DNA from 3 places in the Egicoccus sp. AB-alg2 genome. Region 2 is predicted to be linked to each of the others. Evidence: riboswitches for the same ligand, from Rfam matches in the RefSeq annotation. Region 2 holds a riboswitch; each other region holds the start of a gene.

Region 1 (7,210 bases), on a different contig from region 2:
GCATGTCGGGCGACCACCACGGCGGCGCCCGGCCGACACCGGTCCGCCTCGTCTCGACGGGCCGGCACGCCTCACGGTAGTGGGTGTGCTCACTCCGCGATCGTCGCACCTGACCCTTGGAACAGGTGGAGCCGACCCGGGTCCAGCCGCAGACGCACCCGCTGGCCCGGGGTGCCGCCGATGTCGACGTGGGGGGTGGCGACCTCCCACTCGCGCCCGGCGGCGGCGACGAGCAGGTCGCTGCGGTGGCCGGCGAAGCGTCGCCGCACGACCGTCGCGTCGATCGTCAACCGGTCCGCCGACTCGGCGTCGGGAGGGCCGACCGTGAGGGCATCGGGCAGCACCAGCAACCGGGCCGGACCGTCCGCGGCGGCCGACAACGAGATCTGGCCGAACGGCGTGTCGGCCCGGCCGTGGAGGACGACGACCTCCAGGATCTGGTCGAGTCCGAGGAAGCGGGCCACGAACTCGTCGACCGGCCGGGTCCACAGCTCCTCGGGTGGCGCGACCTGCAGCAGTCGTCCGGCCCGCATGACCGCCACCCGGTCGGCCAGCGTGAGCGCCTCGTCCTGGTCGTGCGTGACGTACAACACGCCGCAGCCGACCTTGCCGAACACCTCCGGCAGCTGGTCGAGGAGTTGGTCGCGCAGGGCACGGTCGAGCGAGCCGAGCGGCTCGTCCAGCATCAGCAGGCGCGGCCGAGAGGCGAGGGCGCGGGCGAGGGCGACGCGCTGCTGTTCGCCGCCGGACAGCTCGGTGACCCGCCGGTGTCCCGCGCCGCGCAGGGCCACCAACGCCAGGGCCTCGTCGACCCGGTCCCGGATCTCCGCGGCCGACAGGCGTTGCATGCGCGGGCCGAACCCGACGTTGTCGCCGACGTCGCGGTGTGGGAACAGCGCGTGGTCCTGGAACATCAACCCGACCGGCCGCTGGTCGGGCCGGCGGCCGGCGAGGTCGCGGCCGTCGAGGTGGATGCTCCCGGACGTCAGCGGCTCGAGGCCGGCGATGGCGCGCAGCAGCGTCGACTTGCCGCAGCCGCTGGGGCCCAGGACGGCCACCACCTCGCCGTCGCCGACGTCCAGTCCCACGCCGTCGACGACGGCCCGGTCGCCGTAGGACACGCGGACGTCGCGCAGTGCGAGCATCTAGAACCGTCCCACCTGGCCCACGCGGAGCCGGTCGAGCAGCGCGATCGCGCTGGCCGTGACCAGCATGAGGATGGTCGACATCGCCATGGCCTGTCCGAAGTTGGTCACGCCCGGACGGCCCAGCAGCCGGAAGATCGCCACCGGCATGGTCGGGGTCTGTCCGCGGGCGAGGAACACGGTGGCGCCGAACTCGCCGACCGCGATCGCGAAGGAGAAGCCGGCCGCCGCCAGCACGGCCCGTCCCACGATCGGCAGGTCGATCTCGCGCCAGACCCGCCGCGGCGCGGCGCCCAGCGTGGCGGCCGCGTCGCGCAGGCGCTGGTCGATCGAGCGCAGCACCGGCAGCAGCGTGCGTACCACGAACGGGGTGGCGATCAGCGCCTGCGCGGCCGGGATCAGCAGCCGCGAGCCGCGCAGGTCCAGCGGTGGGCGCGCCAGCGCGAGCAGGAACCCGAAGCCGACCGTGGCCGCCGACGTGCCGAGCGGCAGCATCAGCGCGCGGTCGAGGAGGCGGCCACTCCGGCCCGGCCGCGAAGCCGCGACGGCCGCGCAGCCGCCGACGACCAGCGCCACCGACGTGGCTGCCAGCCCGTAGAGGACCGAGTTGCGGATCGCCTCGAACGGCGCCACCGCCAGCACGGTCGAGCGCTGGGTCCCGAAGAGCGCGGCGTAGTGGTCCAGGCCGTAGCCGTCACCGGTGGCCAGGGAACGCTCGACCAGCACGAGCAGCGGCGCCAGCAACAGCCCGGCGACGACGAGGAGGTTGACGGCGAGGAAGGCACGCTCGCCGCGGGTCCGGGGCGGCCGGGCGGTGGTGGCGGCGCTGCGCAGCGGCTGGGCGGTCGCGCGCTTCTGCAGGCGGCCGTACACCAGCAGGGCGGCGGTCACGGCCGCGAGCTGGAGCAGCGCCAGCACGGACGCCAGCGGCAGGTCCAGCAGCTGGACGGTCGCCCGGTAGATCTCCACCTCGAGGGTCGCCCGCCCCGGCCCGCCGAGGATCAGCACGACCCCGAACGACGTGAACGTGAACAGGAACACGATCGCGGCGGCGGCGGCCACCGCGGGGCGCACCAGCGGCCAGGACACCTCCCGGAACGTCGCCCAGCGCGAGGCGCCGAGGGTGCGGGCCGCCTCCTCGAGGCGTGGGTCGAGGTGGCTCCACAGGCCACCGACGGTGCGGACCACCACCGCGTAGTTGAAGAACACGTGGGCCAGCAGGATCGCGGTCACGGTGCGGCGCAGGTCCAGCGTCGGTGCGGCCTCGCCCAGCACGCCACCCAGCAGTGCGTTGAGCGGGCTGCGCGGGCCGAGCAGGGCCAGGAACGCGCTGCCGACCACCACGGTCGGCAGCACGAACGGCACGGTGATGGCGGCGCGCAGGGCACTGCGCCCGCGGAACGACAGCCGTGCCAGCACGTAGGCGCCCGGCAGCCCGACCAGCAGTGTCAGCACGGTCGAGGCGGCCGCCTGCCACAGCGTGAACCACGCCACCCGCAGGGTGACCGGGTCGCTGAGCACCGCGGGCACGGCGGCGAGGTCGAGCCGGCCCTCGGGACGCAGCCCGGTCAGCAGGATCGTGCCGACCGGCAGGACGAAGAACACGAGGAGGAACGCAGCCGGCACGAGCAGGAGCAGGCTCCGCCCGGCCGCGGCGCGGACCGCCTGCGGCACCCCGTGTGCAGCGGCGCGCCCCGCGGCACGGACGTCGCCCGCGCCGCGAGGGGGCCGCTGATCGACGCTCACCGCAGGACCGTGCGCGTCCAGGCGTCGATCCATTCCTCGCGTCCCGCGCCGATCTCCTCCGGGTCGAGCTGCAGCGGCTCGTCGGGGACGACGGCGTGCTGTTCGAACACCTCCGGCAGCGGCGTGTCCTCGACCACCGGGAAGACGAACATGGTCAGCGGCAGGGTCTCCTGGAAGGCCTCGGACAGCAGGAAGTCGACGAGCAGGCGCGCTTCCGCCTCGTGCTCCGTGCCCTGCAGGATCCCGGCGAACTCGACCTGCCGGAAGCACGACGCCTCGATGACGCCGGTCGGCGGCTCGTCGGGTGGCGGGTCGGCGAAGTAGACCTCGGCCGGCGGGCTGGAGGCGTACGACACGACCAGCGGGCGCTCGCCGTCACCGGTGGCGCTGAACTCGTCGTAGTAGGCCTCGGACCAGCCGTCGGTGACCAGCACGTCGTTGTCCGCCAACGCCTCCCAGAAGTCGAGGTAGCCGTCCTCGCCGAACCGTTCGACGCTCGCCAGCAGGAACGCCAGGCCGGGGGAGGAGGTGGCGGGGTTCATCACGGTGAGCAGCCCGGTGTAGGCCTCGTCGGTCAGGTCCTGGAGGTCGTCGGGTACCTCGACGTCGTTCTCCTCGAACCAGGCGCGGTCGTAGTTGAGGCACACGTCGCCGAAGTCGACCGGGGTGACCCGGTGCTGGTCGTCGAGCAGGAACTGCGGGTCGACCCCGGCCAGCGCGGGCGACTCGTAGGGGACGAAGATCTCTTCGTCCAGGGCGCGGGACAGGAACGTGTTGTCGACGCCGAACAGCACGTCGCCCAGCGGGGCGTCGCGGGTGAGGATGGCCTGGTTCACGGTCGAGCCGGCATCCCCGCCCGGCACGATGTCCACGTTGATACCGGTCTCCGTGGAGAACCTGGCGAGCACCTCCTCCTCGACGTCGAACGAGTCGTGGGTGACCAGCGTGATGGTCACCTGGTCGGGCAGGTCCTCGGGTGGCGACATGTCGTCGGGGCCGGTCTCGTCCTCCGTGGGCTCGGGCTCGTCAGGGCCGGCGGACTCGTCGGCCGCCTCCCCACAGGCCGCGAGCAGCAGGGCCAGGGCCAGGCCACCTGCGACGGCGCGCAGACGGGTGCGCATGGGTACTCCTCAGGCGTGGTCGGGACCGCGCTCACCGGGTTGGACGGCGAGCAGGACGCCGTCGGTCAACCGCACGGTGGCGCGATCGGACAGGAACTGGTTGCTGATGCCGCGCGTCGACCCGGCCGGGAGGTCCTCGTCCGAGAGCGGGAACCGCAAGCCCGACGTGGTGATCCCCCGCGCCGGGCCGTGGGCCGGGAGCAGGCTGACGTAGTCGCCCGGCTGCCCACGAAGTTCGCGTTCGCCGCGGACCACCGTGATCGTGGCCGACGCGACCAGGGCGGTCAGCGTCAGCTCGCGATACGCCTCGGCGGCGAGCACGAGGGCGTTGCCGAGCAGGTGGTCGAGGCGTCCGCCGTGGCCGCCCAGCAGGGTGACCCGCGCCGGCGCGAACCGGGTGGCCGCATCCAGCGCGATGGCCAGGTCGGTCTCGTCCTTGTCCACCGGGTGCTGGTGGACCGGGACCCCGGCGGCCCGGGCCGCGGCGAGGCGCTCGGGCCGGACCGAGTCGAGGTCGCCGACGACGAGGTGGACCGGCAGACCGAACTCGTGGGCGAGGTGCAGCCCCGAGTCCGCGGCGATGACGAACGCCCGCTGCGGCAGCTGCGGGACCCGGTCGTGCAGGACCGGGTCGCCACCGACCAGCACCACGATCTCCGGCGCGATGTCCGGGGTCGCGGCGTCCGGGAACGGGACCGAGGGTCCGGGCAGCATCGTCGCACCTCCCTCCGCCGGCATTACCCGGCTCAGGTTCCACGGGTCGGTGACGCCCTCCACCGCCGCGCAGGTGCGCGGCGGTGAGGCGGCCACCCTCTCAGCCCGGCTGTCCCGAGCTCCCCGGGTGTCGTCGTGTCGAGCGGCCAGGTGCCGCCGACACGAGCCAGCCTATCCGCTCGGTAGCGTCGATCCCGTCCCTGCGACGCCGAATCGAACGAGGAACGTCCATGCGTGTCGCCATCGCCGGAGGCCACGGCAAGATCGCCCTGCACCTGGCCCGCATCCTGGCCCGGCGTGGCGACGAGGTCCGCTCCATCGTCCGCAAGGAGGAGCACTTCGACGACCTGCGCGACGCGGGTGCCCAGCCGGTGCTGTGCGATCTCGAGGAAGCCGACGCGGCCGCCCTCGCCGAGGCCGTCGGCGAGGTGGACGCGGTCGTGTTCGCGGCCGGGGCCGGCCCGGGCAGCGGCGCTCCGCGCAAGGAGTCCGTCGACTACGGCGGCGCCGTCAAGCTCGTCGACGCGGCGCGGCAGGCCGGCGTGTCGCGCTACGTGATGGTCAGCTCGGTCAACGCCGATGCCGACCACCCGGGTGACGAGGTGTTCGACGTCTACCTGCGGGCCAAGGGCCGCGCCGACGCCGCGCTGGCCGACAGCGGTCTGGACCACACGATCCTGCGGCCGGTCGGACTGACCGACGACCCCGGCACCGGCCGGATCACCACCTCGGTGTCCCGGGGCGACAAGATCCCACGTGAGGACGTGGCGGCGACCATCGCCGTGTGCCTTGCCGCGCCGGCCACCATCGGACAGACCTACGAGATCGCCACCGGTGACACGCCGATCGCCGACGCGCTGGGCGGCTGACCCTCGTCGGAGCTCGCAGCAACACGCCGGCGGGTGGTCAGAGCGGGTGGGTCTCGACCAGCCAGTCCGCGAGGAACGGGTCGGTGACGTGCAGGCTGCCGTCCACGTCGACGAGGTGGCCGTGGTCGAGCAGGCTGCGGTGGGCGCCCTGGGCGCTGCCCTTGCTGAGGTTGACCAGTTCGCCGGCGACGCCGAGCGCGGAACGGCGGTGGGCGACGACCCGCAGCGTCCGCTGGTGGGTGTCGGGCAGTTGCTCGTAGACGGCCGAGACCTCGGGGCGGGCGGACTTCCGGATGGTCGCGAGTGCCGCGCCCCAGGTGGTGTCGGCGGGGGCGTTGGTGGCGTGCAGCCAGGCGACGTGGGCGGCTTGCATGGTGCGAAGCGGGTGGCCGCGGGTGAACTGGTGGATGAGCGACGCGACCGCTCCGGGGGTGCGGCCGGTCGTGGTGAACCCGTCGTTCACGATGTGCTGGGTGGCGGGCAGGTCGAGCGGCCCGATCTCGACGATCTGTGCCTGGTGGAGGAACGGCTGGGCGTGGTTGGAGAAGATGCCGCGCATCGCCGATGGCGCGGACCCGGCGAACAGCAGGCCGATGTCCTTGTAGTGGTGCTGGAGCGCGGCGCGGAGCACCGCGGTGCCGTTGGGGACGGTCGCGATCTGCTGGAACTCGTCGAAGATGATGACGGTCGGGCGACGCAACGCGGTCCGGACGAGGGTGTCGACGAGGTTGGCGTAGGCGGCTGCGGGGTCGGGTCGGTCGGCAGGGCGGGTCGAGGTGACCTGGCCGCGCAGCCCGACGAGGTTGAAGCCGAGGGTGGCGGACACCTCGGTGGCGTTGCGGGCGACGTCGGCGTCGGTGTCGAGCAGCGCAGCGGAAAGGGCGCGGGCGACGTCGTTGGGGGTCTGCGCGGGCATCAGGTCGATGGTGACGACCGCGGATTCCGTGAGGTCGGCCGCGAGGCGTTGCAGCACGCTGGTCTTGCCGTAGCGGCGGGGTCCGAGCAGCGCGGTGGGCGAGCGGGCCGTGGCCCGTTCGGTGAGGTCGACGAGCAGGTCGTCGCGGCCGCGCACGAGCTCGGGCGGCAGCGGGCCGGTGTAGTCGAACGGGGAGAGCTCCACGCCACGCTCCGGGTATCACGCGAAAGTACCGAAAAGGTATGATCGGAGCATACCTTTGTGGGTCCCGGGGCGCGGCATCTGCGTCTTCGGCCGCGACCGAACCCCTGACGTCCCCGTCCTGGTCCCGCGGGCGGGGGGGGCGTGGACTCGAAGGAGCGACCGTGACCGATGTGGAGGACCGGCTCGAGGGCGCCATCCGTGCACTGCTCGCTGCCCGGGCCGACGGCGCGAGCATCTGCCCGTCCGAGGCGGCTCGCCGGGTGGGCGAGGACGACTGGCGCCAGTTGATGGGGCCCGCCCGACTGGCCGCTGCGCGGCTCGCCGCCGCCGGTGAGGTGGACGTCACGCAGGGTGGGGTCGTGGTCGACGCGGCGCAGGCGCGAGGGCCGATCCGCATCCGGCGCAGGGTGTCTGCTCCCGGCCCCTGACGTCCCCCGCCGCACCGGGAAGCCATTCCGGCACGCCCGCTTCACCACCTGACGGGCACGGCGCATG
Region 2 (7,210 bases):
GGCGATCGCCGAGTCCCCCAGCAGCTCCTGCAGGCGGCGCTGGGACGCCTCCGCGAACAGCTGCCGGTCGTCGGGCAGGGCTGCGGCCTCGTCGGACGCTGGCCGCCGTTCCCTGGCGTAGGCGACCAGCGCGGCGGCGGCCTCGCTCAGGCGGCGGTTGTTGCGCTGCGAGTAGCCGACCAGGTGACCGAAGGCGCGCTCGGCGTCCACACCGAGCCAGCCCATCAGCACACCCTTGGCCTGCTCGATGACGGCGCGGTGGCGCATGGCCGAGAACAACTGCTCGACCTCGGCCTGCTTGCGGACCAGCTGCTCCTCCACCGACGGCCCCGACGTGCCGCCGTCGGCGGTGACCGCGTCGGCGGGCAGGCTGCCACGGGGCGGGAACCGTGTCTCGGTCACGGTCTGCGTGCTCCTCGGGACAACGCGAACCTCGGCATCCGGAAGGGCTTCGGTGCCGCGATCGGGGAAGGCTCGGATTGCGGGAGATTCTAGTCGGTACGCCGAGCCGGGCCGGCGAGAACGCTCACCCGCGGCCATCTGCCGCATCGGCAGCGAGGAATCGGGCTGCAGCGGGGTCGAGGAGGAGCAGCGCGTGCTCGCGCCGGATACGGCCGCCGGGGATCGTCGGGTCGGCGGCCCACAGGCGGGCGACCGCGCCCGCCTTGTCGGCGCCGGTGACCAGCCACACGCGGTGCCGGGCGCGGTCGAGGGTCGGTCGGGTCAGGGTGACCCGCCGGTGGCCGCGGTAGGTCTCCGTGGCCGCTACGTCGGCATCCGTGACCTCCGACGCGGGGTCGTCCGGCACCAGTGACGCGGTGTGGCCGTCGTCGCCCAGGCCCAGTTGCACGATGTCCAGCACGGGTGGGCGCCCGGCGACGTCCCGCAGCGTCGCCGCGTAACGGCGCGCGGCCTCCTCGGACGTCGACGTCCCGTCGACGGGCATGGCCAGGATGCGCCCTGCTGGCACGGGGCCGTGCCGAACGAGCGCGTCCTGCAACCCGACGAGGTTTCGGGCCGGGTCGCCCGCCGGCGCGACCCGCTCGTCGACCTGCAGCAGCCACACCTTCGTCCACGGTACGTCCTCGGCCGCCAGCGCCGCGAGCATCGCGCTCGGCGTCCGGCCGCCGCTGACCGCGAGGGTCGCGACGCCCCGGGCCGCGACGGCCTCCCGGAGCATCGCCGCGATCGTCGCCGCCACCACGCCCGGGAGTACCTCGGGGTCTCGTACCTCGACGTGCACGCGTCAGTCGCCCCGGTCCGGGTCGTGCCACGCTCGAGCCTCGCCGAGCAGCGCGGCGGCCTCCGGCGGCCCCCACGTCCCTGCCCGGTAGGGCTGCACCGACGGCGGGGACTCCAGGACCGGTGCGACGATCCGCCACGACTCCTCGACGCTGTCGGCGCGCGCGAACAGCCGCTGGTCACCGACCAGGGCGTCACCGAGCAGGCGCGCGTAGGCCTCGTCGCGTGGGCCGTCGCGGTGCGGGTCGTAGGTGTAGGCGAGGTCGACCGGACGGCTGTAGAGCTCCTCGCCCGGCTCCTTCGTCTGCACGCTCCAGCTCAGCTCCTCGCTGGGCTTGACTCGGAACCGCAGGTGGTTGGGGTGCGGTGCCGGGCCGTCGCCGCGGGCGAAGAACAGCCGCGGCGGTCGCTTGAACTCCACGAGCACCTCGGTGACCGTCGTCGGCAGGTTCTTGCCGGCGCGGACGAAGAACGGCACGCCCGCCCAGCGCCAGTTGTCGACCTCGGCGCGCAGGGCCACGAACGTCTCCGTGGTCGACGCCGGGTCGACACCGGCCTCGTCGCGGTATCCCTCGACCTGACCGCGCACGACCGTTGCGGGGTCGAGCGCGGGCATGGCCCGCAACACCTTGTAGCGCTCGTCACGGAACGCGGCCGCGTCCGCGCCGGCGGGCGGCTCCATCGCGAGCAGCGTCAGCAGCTCGAGCAGGTGGTTCTGGACCACGTCGCGCAACGTGCCGACCTCGTCGTAGAAGCCGCCACGGCCCTCGACGCCGAAGTCCTCGGCCATCGTGATCTGCACGTGATCGACGTACTGCCGGTTCCAGATCGGCTCCAGGAACACGTTGGCGAACCGCAGCACGAGCAGGTCCAGCACCTCTTCCTTGCCGAGGAAGTGGTCGATGCGGAACACCTGCGACTCGTCGAAGTTGTCGAGCACGCAGCCGTTCAACCGCCGGGCGGACGCGAGGTCGCGGCCGAACGGCTTCTCCAGCACGACCCGTGCACGCGCAGAGAGCCCGGCGCCCGCCAGCCCCTCGATCACCGTGGTGAACACGCTGGGCGGTACGGCGAGGTAGAACAGCGGCCGCTCGGCGCCGTCCAGCGCCGCGCACAGGGCGGTGTAGGTCGCCGGGTCCCGGTACTCACCGGCCACGTACCGCAGGGCCGCCGACAGCCGTTCCCAGGCGGCCTGCGCCGACGGAGTGGACAGGTCGAGCTCCTTGCGTGCGTGCGCCCGCAGCTGCTCGACGTCCCACGCCGAGCGGCCGATGCCGACCACGACGTCCGGGAGGCGGCCCTGCTCCGCCAGGCGCAGCAGCGCCGGGAAGAGCTTCTTGCGGGCCAGGTCGCCGGTCGCGCCGAACAGGACCAGCCCGTCGTTCGGTCGAGCGCCGTCCGTCACCCACGTCCTCCACCCTCGGCTGCCACCACGATACGTCGCCCGGCGCGTGACGCCTCGGCTCCCTCATGCGCGCCGTGGCACGTCGTGTCCCATGGTCATGCGCACCAGCCACCGGCCGTGGATCGCGCCGGCCACCGCCCCGGCCGCCAGGCAGGTCAGCATGCCGACGAGGATCCGGGCCGGGAGGGTCCGCAGCGCGAATGCCAGGTCGATGCCGAGGAAGATCACCGGCATCGCCACCGCCCAGGCGACGGCGTTGGCGAGCAGCCAACGCCCGGCACGCGGGACGTGGCCCCGCAGGACCCGCGCCTGGGGCCAGCCGAGCACCAGGCCGGCCACCGCACCGAGCACCGCGGCCAGCGCGTACTGGACGGCGGCCCCGAACGGCGCTGCGGCCGGCGCCTGGCCACCGCCGCCGTCCAGCAGGGTCATCGCCGTGGACGGCAGCATCCCGAGCGTCCAGGCGAGCACCGCACCAAGAACGGTCGCGCCCACCCAGCGCCCCGCTGCGAGCACGGGCAGCGGGTCGCACAGCACCTGCCACTGCAGGCGCCCGACCACCAGCCCCTCGAGGCCACCGCCGGCGATCACCAGTGCCGTGGCGGTGAACAGGGGGGCGGGTTCGCCGGCGTCCAGCCAGGGCGCCACCATGATCGCGACACCCGCGGCCAGGCTCAGGCCGACCAGTTCCGCCAGGGCGTTGGCCGCGACCCAGCGCCGCCAGACGTCGGCCCGGCGCTCCGCCGCGGGGGTGCGCGGGCTCCGGACGGTGGTCACGGCGCGAGGGCCGGCATCAGCGCAGCCGGTCCATCTCGGTCCGGATGCGGTCCTCGGACGGCTCGCCGCCGTACACGTCCAACCCGTGGAAGAACAGCCCGATGCCCCAGCCGGCGAGCGGGAACATCGGCCAGAAGAAGCCTGCGCCGGTCAGCGCCCAGGTCAGGATCAACAGGCCGTTGACGACCAGGAACACCAGCGCGTGGCCGTAGAACTCGCGCTTCTTCTCCAGCTGTGCGATGGCGCGAGCACGCAACTCCTGCTCGCGGGTCTCGAACTCGACGGTCATGGTGAACACCTCCCTCGACCGACGATCTCAGCGTGGCGCACGCCGCCGGGCGCGAACAGGGCCGACGTGCCCGCCGTGGGAGGACGGGTGGCATCAGACGAGCCAGGCCGTGAAGTGGTCCCGGGCCAGCGTGGCGACCCGTTCGAGCGCGCCGGGTTCCTCGAACAGGTGCGTGGCGCCGGCCACGACGTCGAGTTCGACGGGAGCCGACATCTCCGCGCGCGCCTGCTGGTTGAGCGCCAGCACCGTCCGGTCGCGTTCGCCGACGATCAACAGCGTCGGCGCACGCACGCGGCGCAGGGCCGGTCCGGCCAGGTCGGGTCGTCCCCCGCGCGAGACGACGGCACCCACGGCGGACGGACGCTGCGCGGCGGCGACCAGCGCCGCCGCCGCGCCGGTGCTGGCCCCGAAGAGACCGACGCGGCCCGGACGGAAGACCTCGTCGTCGCGCAGCCAGTCGATGCTGGCGACGACCCGGTCGGCGAGCAGCGGGATGTCGAACCGGAAGCCCCGCGTGACCCGGTCGACGTCCTCCTCCGCCGGTGTGAGCAGGTCCATGAGCAGTGTGGCGAAACCGACCTGCTGCAGGACGGCCGCGACGAGCTGGTTGCGTCGGCTGAACCGGCTCGAGCCGCTGCCGTGCGCGAAGACCACGACGCCCGCCGGTGCCGCGGGCACGGACCAGTCACCGTACAGCGCGCCTCCCACGACCGGGATGCTGACCTCCGTCGTGTGCGCCTCGAGTGCCATGACCCATCTCCCCCGGGTCGCGTCGCGGGGCCGGTCCCGGCGCGTGCTACTCGACGTGGAGGGCGGCCGCCATGCCGGTGCGGTAGTCACACCCCCGGGACGTGAAGCAGCCGATCTGCCAGTCGCCGCGCCGTTCCGGTGGCACCGTGAAGGTCACCGAGACCGTCTCGCCGCCCTGCACCATGATCGTCGTCCCGCGGTAGGGCGGTTGCACGTCCATTCGGTCCACGGACGGGCGCACGTCCACGTCGAGGCCGGCCAGCAGGTCCTCGCCGAAGCCGACGGCGCGCTGGTCCTCCTCGACCACCGCACGTCCGAAGCTCACCATGTGGCTGCCGACGTCACGGTTGACGAACTCGAAGGTCACCGGACGGCCGGCGACGATCGTGACGTCCGTCGGCGCGAACGCGCGTTCCTCCATGACCATGCGCACCGTGCCGTCCGCAGCCGGTGTGGCGGTGACCACGCCACCACCGCGGCCGAACAGTGCGACCAGGAGCACGACCGCCGCGATGCCGAGGACGACCGTGAGGGTGGTGCGTGTGACGGTGCCCATCGTCCTCACCTCGCCTGGATCGAGCGTTGCCCTCAGGTTCGTGATACGTCCGACCGCCGCCCCGGTCCAGTGCCGGACGGTCCCGTGTGTGGAGGGCCCTCGGGCCCCGGCTCGCGAAGCGCCGGCAGGCCTCCTGTCCCTGTCCGGATACGGCTGCCGCGACCCAGACTGGAGTCCCCCACGGGGGCCGACGTCGAGGCGAGGACGCACGATGGCGCAGCACGAATCCGCGAACGGCGGACTCGACGAACTCGGCGGGCCGGCGCGCACGGCGGCAGGCCAGCCGACCATGGATCGTGGTCAGGTCGTGATGCTCGTGCGCCGCCACGTCGACCTGGAACACGTCCGCACCGGCGACTACGACGACGAACTGTGGGCGCTGTGGCGTGACGAAGCCGCCGGCGCCGGCGAGCAGGACCACAACGCCGACGTCCTCGACCGGGTGCTGGCCCGGCTGCGCACCGGCGGATGACGGCGCGACGCCCGTGCGGTGGTCCCTTCGCCGGTACTGGCCGGATCAGGTTGTGGCGGTCGCCGCCGCAGCGGCCTCTCAGCTGGGTGCCTCCGCTTCATGGCGGAGGGGCGCCAGTTCCCGCTCACCACACGGACGTCGCTCACCCGATGTTCGCGCGGTGACCGGCCCGCGGCAAGGGGCGGACGTCCCGAGCCGACGGCCGCCGCGGATCGCGCGGCGGCCGTGGGTGTCGCGGCCTCAGGCGTGACCGCCGGCGTGGCGTCCCGCGCCGCGGCCGGCCGGCACCTCGAGGTGCCGTGCCAGTCCGAGGATCAGCATGGCGATCAGAGCGACGAAGAAGGCGGCCAGGAACCAGGCGGCAGCCGTGCCCGTCTCCAGGACGGCAGCGGTGATCCCGAGCGCCAGGGTGAGTGCGCCGCCGCCGACAGCCAGCCACCGCGGACCGAACGCGTCCAGTCCGAGCGTGGCGAAGGCAGCCGCGCCGAGGATGATGCCGACCGCGCCCATGCCCCGTGCATCCTGCACGAGCGGCAGTTCGCCGAGAACGACGTAGCCGAGGTAGGTCAACGCGGCGATGGTGACGAGGATGGTGGCGATCGTGTCCCGACGATCCAGTCTCACCGTACTCGCCTCCTTCCCTGGTGAGGAACCGATCGGGTGCACGGAGAACGTCCGTCCCGACCAGTTCGAGTGTCCGGCACGACGCGCGGACGCGACAGAGGCGAACTCCTCGCCCCTCTCTGACGAACGTCCGAACCACTCGGCGGAATTGTCCGTACAATTGCGGCGTTGTCGACGACGCCGCTCGAGACACGCACGCGCCCGGGAGGGCCCCACATGGACATCGTGACCCTGGAGACCACCTCGCTGGGTGACCGCAGCTACCTCGTCCACGACGGGCAGGTGGCCGCGGTGATCGACCCGCAGCGCGACATCGACCGTGTCCTGCGCCTCCTGGACGAGCACGGGGTGACCCTGGTGGCGGTCCTGGAGACGCACGTCCACAACGACTACGTGAGTGGCGGGCTGGAACTGTCGCGGCGGACCGGCGCCGAGTACCACCTCAACGCCGACGAGGAGCTCCACTTCCCGTTCTCGCCGCTGAAGGACGGTGACGTCGTGCAGGTCGGCGAGCTGTCACTGCGGGCGCTCCACACGCCCGGGCACACGCCGACCCACCTGTCCTACGTCCTGCACGACGGCGCCCGCGACCGCGCGGTGTTCACCGGCGGCTCGCTGCTGTTCGGCTCGGTCGGCCGGACCGACCTGGTCACCGCCGCGCTGACCGAGGAGCTGACCCGGCTGCAGTACCGCTCGGCGCAGCGCCTGGCGGCCACACTCGACGACGAGGTCGAGGTGCGCCCGACCCACGGGTTCGGCAGCTTCTGTTCCTCCGGCGAGACGACCGGCGCCGAGGCCTCCACCCTCGGGCAGGAGCGACGCGACAACCAGGCGCTGCGCATCACGGACGAGGACGACTTCGTCGCCACCCTGGTCGCCGGCCTCGACGCCTACCCGGCCTACTACGCCCACATGGGCCCCACGAACCGTCGGGGCCCCGCGCCGGTCGACCTGTCGCCCGTCGAGCGGGTCGTCACGTCCGAGCTCCTGCGCCGCATCCACGCCGGCGAGTGGGTGGTCGACCTGCGCAACCGCCGCGTGTTCGCGCACGAGCACGTCCGTGGGACGCTCAACATCCAGCTCGAGGACAACGCC
Region 3 (7,210 bases), on a different contig from region 2:
GGCGATGACCACGTCGACCGCCTCGCCGCCGTCGAGGTGGCCGCCCTTGACCACCACCACGCCGGCGCCCGTCGCGGCCAGGTCGCGGGCGGCCGCGCGTGCGGCGTCGAGGTCGTCGACGGCCCGCTCCAGCAGGGCGGCGGCCTCGGGCAGGTTCGGCGTGACCACGGCCGCGTGCGGCAGCAACCGTTCCCGGTAGGTCGCCACGGCGTCGGGCTCCAACAGCCGGTGCCCGGTCGCGGAGACGAGGACGGGGTCGACCACCAGCTGAGGCAGGCGTCCGGCCGCCGCCTGGTCGGCGACCAGGGCGACCAGCTCGCTGGTGGCCAGCATGCCGGTCTTGACCGCGGCCACGGGCAGGTCGTCGAGCACGGCGTCGAGTTGGGCACGCACGACCTGCGCCGGCACGACGTGGACGTCGGTGACGGCGCGGGTGTTCTGGGCCGTCACGGCGGTCACGACGCTGGCGCCGAACGTGCCCATGGCCGCGAAGGCACGCAGGTCGGCCTGCAGGCCGGCGCCCCCGCCGGAGTCCGAGCCGGCGATGGTGAGCGCGACGGCGGGGGTGGGGGTGCGGTCGGTCACGGGCGATCCTCTCGGCCGGGCGGGGTCAGTGCGGCACGCAGGCGCCGGACGACGGCCGCCGGGTCGGGCGCGCGCATCACCGCGCCCATGACCGCCACGCCGTGGGCACCGGCGTGGCACCAGGCGGCGACGTCGTCCGGCGTGACGCCGCCGAGCGCGAGCACCGGGAGCCCGTCGGCCACCTCGACCAGGTCGCGCAGCCCGTCGCGGCCCAGGGCGGGTCCGTAGCCCGGCTTCGAGGTGGTGACGGCGACCGGCGACACGACCGCGGCGTCCACCGGGGCGCGTCGTGTGCGGGCCACCTCGCCGGCGTCGTGGCACGAGCGCAGGACCAGGCGTCCGGGCATGTCGGAAGGCGCCGGCTGGTTCGCGGCGAGGTGTACGCCGGCGGCACCCACGGCCGTCGCCAGCTCGGGGTCGCCGGCCACGAGCAGGCGCGTCGCGGTACCGGCCAGGGCCGAGGCGACCGCCTCGGCCAGTCGGCGGCGCTCGGCGCGCGGCAGGTCCTTCTCGCGCAGCACCAGCGCGTCCGCGCCGGCCTCCCCGACGGCACGGGCGTGGCCGACCAGATCACTCCCGGCGGCGGCCGCCTGCCCGCGGTCGCTCAGCACGAGCAGCCGCGGCACGGCCACGGGGGTGGGGCGGGCGGCCGGGAGCGTCGTGCTCACGTGGGGTCTCCCACCGCGGCGAGGTCGGGCCGGCCGACGTCGCTGGTCGAGGCCAGCGCCAGCCGGCGGCGGGGAATGCGGCCGGCCCGCCGCGCCAGCCAGCCGGCTGCCACGGCGTGGCGCATGGCCGCGGCCATCGCCTGAGGGTCCTGTGCGCGGGTGACGGCCGACGCGAGCAGCACCGCGTCGCAGCCGAGCTCCATCGCGAGTGCCGCGTCCGACGCCGTCCCGATGCCGGCGTCCAGGATCACCGGTACCTCGACCTGCTCCCGGACCAGCGCCAGGTTGTACGGGTTGACGATCCCCATGCCGCTGCCGATCGGCGAGCCCAGCGGCATCACGGCCACGCATCCGACGTCGGCCAGCCGCACGGCCGTGACAGGGTCGTCGTTGGTGTAGGCGAACACCTCGAAGCCGTCGTCGACGAGCGTCTCCGCGGCGTCGAGCAGTTCGACGGGATCCGGCAGGAGCGTGCGCTCGTCACCGATCACCTCCAGCTTCACCCGGTCCGTCTCGAACGCGTCACGGCCGAGGCGGGCCAGCATCACGGCCTCCGCGGCGGTCCGGCAGCCGGCGGTGTTGGGCAGCACCGCGACCCCCGTGCGGCGCAGCACCTCCAGCAGCGAGCCGGGGCCGTGGTCGGTGACACGGCGCAGGGCGACGGTCACCAGCTCCGTGCCCGACGCCAGGATGGCCCGCTGGAGCACGTCGAGGCTGCTGGCGCCGCCCGTGCCGAGGATCAGCCGCGACGACAGGCTGGTGCGGCCGATGGCCAGCGGGTCGGTCAGTGGGTCGGTCAGTGGGTCGGTCATGCGCTCCTCCGCGGACGGGTGGTCAGGGGTCGCTCAGCCGCCCTGGACGGCGCCCACCAGTTCGATGTGTGCGCCGTCGTCCAGGGCGGTGGCGTCCCAGTCGCGGCGGGGCACCACCTCGCCGTCGACCGCGACGGCGACGCCGCGTCGATCGGGGACCTGTCCGTCGACGAGCTGCCCCAGCGTGGTCCCGGGCGTCAGCGTGCGGGTGTGGCCGTTGACGTGGACGTTCATACGATGACCTCGGCGGCGAAACGGCGGGGGTCGAGGACCGCGGGGTCGACGCCCGGGTCGCCCCCGTCGAGGTGGGCGACGACCACGTCCGCGGTCAGCGGGGCGAGCAGGGCGCCGTGACGGTGGTGTCCCGTGGCCACGAGCAACCCGTCCAGCCCGGTCGGCCCGACGAGCGGGCGGTTGTCGGGCGTGCCGGGCCGCAGCCCGGCACGGACGTCCTCGACGGTCAGCTCGTCGACGACCGGCAGCACCTCCACGGCGTCGTCGAGGAGTTGGCGGACGGCACCGGCGGTGACGGTCGTGTCGAAGCCGCGTTCCTCCTGGGTGGCGCCGACGACCAGCCGGCCGTCCTCGCGGGGCACCAGGTAGACGGGCCGGCCGCGGACCAGCGCGCGGACCGTCACGGTTGGCCGCAGGGCCAGTGGGTCGTCCGCCCGCAGCACCAGCAGCTGGCCCTTGACCGGGCGGACCGGGGGGCGGGCCGCGTCCGGGATGCCGGCCAGGTCCGCCGACCACGTGCCGGCGGCCAGGACCACCGTCGTCGAGGCCAGTCGCGTGCCGTCGTCGAGCGTGACGCCCTCGACACGGCGGCCGTCGTGCTCCAGGTGCACCGCACGGCGGCGGTCGACGTCCACGCCGGCGGCGGCGCACGCCGTCAGCAGTGCCGACACGACGCGCTGGGCGTCCACGCGGTGGTCGTCGCGGGCGAGCACGCCGCCGCGGACGCGCGGGTGCAGCAGCGGCTCGACCTGCCGACAGGCGCGAGCGGTCAGGCGCTCGACGTCCAGGCCGAGGTCGCGCTGGAACGCGGCGAGCTCCTCGATGCTGGTGACGTCGTCGCGGTCGTGGCCGACCAGCAGGGTGGGTTCCTGACGGTGGTCGACGGACGTGTCGGCGGCGGCCTCGAGGTCGGCGGCAAAGGTCGGCCAGCGGCGTGCCGACGCGACCGTCAGGGCGAGCAGGGCCTGCTCGCCGTAGGCCGCCTCGGTCACCGGTGCCAGCATGCCGGCCGCGACGCCGGAGGCGCCTTCACCGGGCCGGTCGTCGACGACGGTGACGCGTCGCCCGGCCAGGGCGGCCCGCCAGGCGATGCTCAGTCCGATCAGGCCGCCGCCGACGACCAGGACGTCCTGCCGTGTCATGACCGCCCCGCCGTCGTGCCGGCGAGTGCGTCGAGCAGGTCGCGGGTCGCCGCCGCCGCGTCGGCAGCGTCCGAGACGGCGCCGACGACGGCGATGCCGTGGGCACCTGCGGCCAGCACGTCCGGTACGCGCGCCGCGGTGATGCCGGCGATCGCGACGACCGGGACGTCGACGGCGGCCGTGACGCGCCGCAACCCATCGTGGCCGAGCGGCGGCGGGAGGCCGTCCTTCGTGTGCGTGGCGTGGACCGGGCCGACGCCGAGGTAGTCGCAGCCGTCGGTGACCAGCGCCCGGGCGGTGTCCGGGTCGCGCGCGGTGCCGCCGACGAGGAAGCCCGGCCCGGCGACGGCGTCCGCGAGGGCGCGTGCCGCGGCGACCGGCAGGTCGTCGGCGCCGAGGTGGACGCCGTCGGCATCCGCGACCAGCGCGAGATCGACGCGGTCGTTGACGATGCAGCGCGCCCCGGCCGCGTGGCAGTCCCGGACCACCCTGACGGCGAACGCGAGCCGGTCCCGGTCGCGGCCGCGCTTGCGGCGCACCTGCACGCACGGGGCCCCGGCGGACAGCGCCGACGCCACGGTCGCGAGCACCTCGCGACCGGGACGGTCGTCGGTGATGACGTGAAGCGACGGGACGGTGGTCTCCCGCACGACGCACTCCCTCCGCCGGCATGACCCGGATCAGGTTCCGAGGTAGCGCGCCCGCCCGGCGCGATCTCAGCCCTGCGGTTCGGAGGGCTCCCTCGGCGTCTGCGTTCCCGACCGTAGCGAGCGGTTCACCTCCGTGCACGGCCCCACAGGGTCCAGCGCGACAGCGGCAGGAACCCCAGCCGCTCGGCCGGTCCGCGGCTGAAGTCGGAGAAGAGCGACATCACGGGCAGGCGCGGGAACGTGCCCAGCCGCCGGCGTGCCATCGCCTCCCAGGCCCCCCGACCGCGGTGGCTCGGCCGCGTGACGCCGAGCGCGAACACGTGCACGCCGTGCGCGACGTACGAGGTGCCGATCGTGACCGGTTCGTCGCCGTCGTAGCCGACCCAGGCATGGAAACGCGGGTCGTCCAGCAGCGCGGGTGCGGCCAGGACGCCGGGCCGCCAGGGCTGCACGTCGGTGAAGGGGTAGCCCTCGACGGCGACGCGCTCCCAGTCCGCGAGGCGCCGACGGTCGGACACCCGCTCGATCCGCAGCCAGGCCGGTGGTGGAGGTTCCGCCTCGCCGGTCGGTCGCAGCAGCAGTGGCGGATGGCCCTGCAGCCGCCACCCGTCCGCCGACAGGTCGGGCGTCGGCCACGCGCTCCACAGCAGCACGTCGCCGGTGCCGCCGGGGACGAGGTCGGCCTCGATCGCGGCGAGCACACGGCGGTGCTCGCCGTGCGGCAGCGGTGCGAGCAGCGACACGCCGCCGTACGTGGCCGCGGGCCGGCCGAGGTCGTGCACCACGTAGCCGTCGCGTTGCACGACCCGGCCGCCGTGCGCCTGCACCACGGCCGCGAACGAGGACGCGTAGGCGTGCACGAACCGGCGCACGAGGCCGTCCTGCACCGGGCGGTGGGGTTCCCACCCGGTGGCGAGGTGACCGGCCGGGTCCCTGCCGGCGACCGGCCGCACCGGCGGCAACGGCGTGGTGACCGTGCCGGCCGGGGCGGGGGACGTCGCGGGGACGGCGACGGTCGTGGCGTCGGAGGTGCGGTTCATGCCACGGGCTCCGGATCGAGGCGGTAGTGGCGCCAGAAGGGGTCGTCGACGCCGAGGTCGACCGCGTCGCGGTAACCGGCCTGCCGGGCCCACGCCCGCAGCGTCGTCGCGCGCAGCGCCGTGCCGTTGGCGACAACCGGGTCCTCGGCCAACGTGGCCGGCAGGCAGTGCAGGATGCTGAAGCCGTAGGTGAGCCGCTCGACGAGGTCGGCGTCCTCGCCGAACGTGTCCGCCACCCGCTCGTCGGCGACGTAGACGACGCCGTGCTCGGCCAGCAGCGGCCGCACGGCCCGCAACGCACCGACCGGATCGCCCATGTCGTGCAGCGCCTCCAGCACCGTCACGAGGTCGTAGCGTCCCTCGCTGGCCAGTTCGGCCGCGTCGGCGACGCGGAACGTGACGCGGTGGGCGAGCCCGGCGGCGGACGCGGCGGCCTCGGCCTCGCGGACCGAGGCCGCGTCGAGGTCGATGCCGTGGACGACCGCGCGTGGGTAGGCGCGTGCCAGCGCCAGCGTGGAGCGGCCCACGCCGCAGCCGAGGTCGAGGACGCGCGGTGCGGCGCCCTCCCGCAGCCGCCGGTCGACGTCGGGCAGCGCGGCGATCCATGCCGCCAGCTGGGTGTCGAAGGTCGGGCCGTTCAGCGCGGCGAGCCCCTGCCGGACGCCCGTTCCGTAGTCGGCGTACGGGATGCCCGTACCGGTGCGGTAGGCCGGCAGCAGGCGGTCGAAGACGCCGACCGACGCGCGCACGATGTGCACCAGGGGGCCGAGGTGGATCCCGCTGTCGGGCTCGAGCAGGACGGCGGCCGCGACCGCCGGCAGGGAGAAGCGCCGCACCTCGGCGGCCTCGTCCGGGTTCGGGCAGCGCAGCCAGCCGGCGGCGGTCTGCTGCTCGAGCCACTCGCGGGCGTAGCGGGGCGCGACGTCGGCGCGGTCGGCCAGTTCCTCGGCCGTGGCCGGGCCCTGCTCGTGCAGAGCGCGGTAGAGGCCGAGCTCGAGGCCGAGGGACACGCTGGCGAGCTCCATGGCCGCGACGGCGTCGGCGAGCAGGCGCTCGTCGACGGAGACGGGGGTCGTGATCGAGGTGGACACGGCGGACTCCAGGGTCGTGGGCGGGCCGGCGTTCCGGCCGGCACCCGCACCGTGGCCGACAGGCCTTGCACGTCGCGTGCACGCCGCATGACGGCGCGTGCACGCGTGTGCCGGTCCTCAGCGTCTCGCGGCCAGCGCGTCGATGCGTGCCAGGCACGACACGGTCAGCGCCGCGATGTCGGGGTGGGTGTCGCCCGCGCGACGGGCGGCCGCCACCTCGGCGGATCCCAGCCGCGCCCGGGCGGCCTCCAGCGCCGAACCGATCCGCCGGGCCTCCGAGCCGAACGAGGGCCGGGTGACGAGCCGCTCCAGCGCCGCGGCCAGTTCGACGGCGTCGGCGTCCGCCGCGATGCGGGCGAACAGGACCACGAGGTTGCGCAGCCCCGTGGCCAGGAACGCGTCGGCGCCCGCCTCCAGCCACATGGTGAGGGCGTCGCGGTGGCGCCGGAGGGCGTCTCCTGGCTCGCCGTGGCGGCCGCGGACGGCGACATCGGCCAGCCGCGCCACCCCTTCGGCGAAGCGGGCGCCGCCCGCGGCGGCCACCTGCAGCGCCGTGTCGAGCGCCTCCAGCGCCCGGTCGGGCGCGACGTCCGCGAGCGCCTCACCGAGCGCGTAGTGGGCCATGGCGCGGGTGCTCGGGGCGCCGCTGCGCTCCGCGAGTGCGACCGCCTCCTCGGCGGCGCGGACCGCCTCGCCGCTGCGCTCCTGGTAGCCGTGTGCCAGCGAGGTGCCGACCAATGCCAGCGCCATCAGCCCGGGATGCTGCTGTGCGCGGGCGAGCTCCAGGTTGGTGGCGTACAGCGCCAGCCCGCCGTCCAGGTCCCCGGTGGTGATGCACAGGTCGCCGAGCATCTCCGTGAGCGTCGTGGCCTCGGGCCCGGCGAAGGGGCCGTCGCGCAGCGGTGCGGCCAGCCGTTGGGCCTCCTCGGTGCGTCCGGCGATCATCGCGGCGGCGATGGCGCAGGCCTGGACGCGGGTACGCAGCGAC

Evidence for each region. Region 2 has a riboswitch for thiamine pyrophosphate ahead of ACERM0_RS12760 (hypothetical protein). Riboswitches for the same ligand answer to the same signal wherever they lie in the genome.
Region 1: another riboswitch for thiamine pyrophosphate. It lies ahead of ACERM0_RS11785 (thiamine diphosphokinase); the one in region 2 lies ahead of ACERM0_RS12760 (hypothetical protein).
Region 3: another riboswitch for thiamine pyrophosphate. It lies ahead of thiE (thiamine phosphate synthase); the one in region 2 lies ahead of ACERM0_RS12760 (hypothetical protein).

Annotation. Positions count from the first base shown of each region.
Region 1 covers NZ_JBGUAX010000005.1:412,084-419,293, reverse strand. The annotation lists gene ACERM0_RS11800 (ABC transporter ATP-binding protein) at 90-1,145, opposite strand; gene ACERM0_RS11795 (ABC transporter permease) at 1,146-2,777, opposite strand; gene ACERM0_RS11790 (thiamine ABC transporter substrate binding subunit) at 2,888-4,012, opposite strand; gene ACERM0_RS11785 (thiamine diphosphokinase) at 4,022-4,726, opposite strand; TPP riboswitch at 4,719-4,862, opposite strand; gene ACERM0_RS11780 (SDR family oxidoreductase) at 4,957-5,595, shown strand; gene ACERM0_RS11775 (AAA family ATPase) at 5,633-6,715, opposite strand; gene ACERM0_RS11770 (DUF3253 domain-containing protein) at 6,877-7,143, shown strand.
Region 2 covers NZ_JBGUAX010000006.1:100,855-108,064, forward strand. The annotation lists gene ACERM0_RS12730 (ANTAR domain-containing protein) at 1-402, opposite strand, end outside; gene pgl (6-phosphogluconolactonase) at 527-1,243, opposite strand; gene zwf (glucose-6-phosphate dehydrogenase) at 1,247-2,647, opposite strand; gene ACERM0_RS12745 (hypothetical protein) at 2,711-3,424, opposite strand; gene ACERM0_RS12750 (2TM domain-containing protein) at 3,441-3,713, opposite strand; gene ACERM0_RS12755 (dienelactone hydrolase family protein) at 3,807-4,463, opposite strand; gene ACERM0_RS12760 (hypothetical protein) at 4,510-5,019, opposite strand; gene ACERM0_RS12765 (hypothetical protein) at 5,231-5,491, shown strand; TPP riboswitch at 5,497-5,625, opposite strand; gene ACERM0_RS12770 (hypothetical protein) at 5,732-6,115, opposite strand; gene ACERM0_RS12775 (rhodanese-like domain-containing protein) at 6,332-7,210, shown strand, end outside.
Region 3 covers NZ_JBGUAX010000003.1:402,049-409,258, forward strand. The annotation lists gene thiD (bifunctional hydroxymethylpyrimidine kinase/phosphomethylpyrimidine kinase) at 1-585, opposite strand, end outside; gene ACERM0_RS07095 (thiamine phosphate synthase) at 582-1,253, opposite strand; gene ACERM0_RS07100 (thiazole synthase) at 1,250-2,065, opposite strand; gene thiS (sulfur carrier protein ThiS) at 2,099-2,299, opposite strand; gene thiO (glycine oxidase ThiO) at 2,296-3,441, opposite strand; gene thiE (thiamine phosphate synthase) at 3,438-4,091, opposite strand; TPP riboswitch at 4,081-4,195, opposite strand; gene ACERM0_RS07120 (hypothetical protein) at 4,217-5,131, opposite strand; gene ACERM0_RS07125 (trans-aconitate 2-methyltransferase) at 5,128-6,222, opposite strand; gene ACERM0_RS07130 (BTAD domain-containing putative transcriptional regulator) at 6,340-7,210, opposite strand, start outside.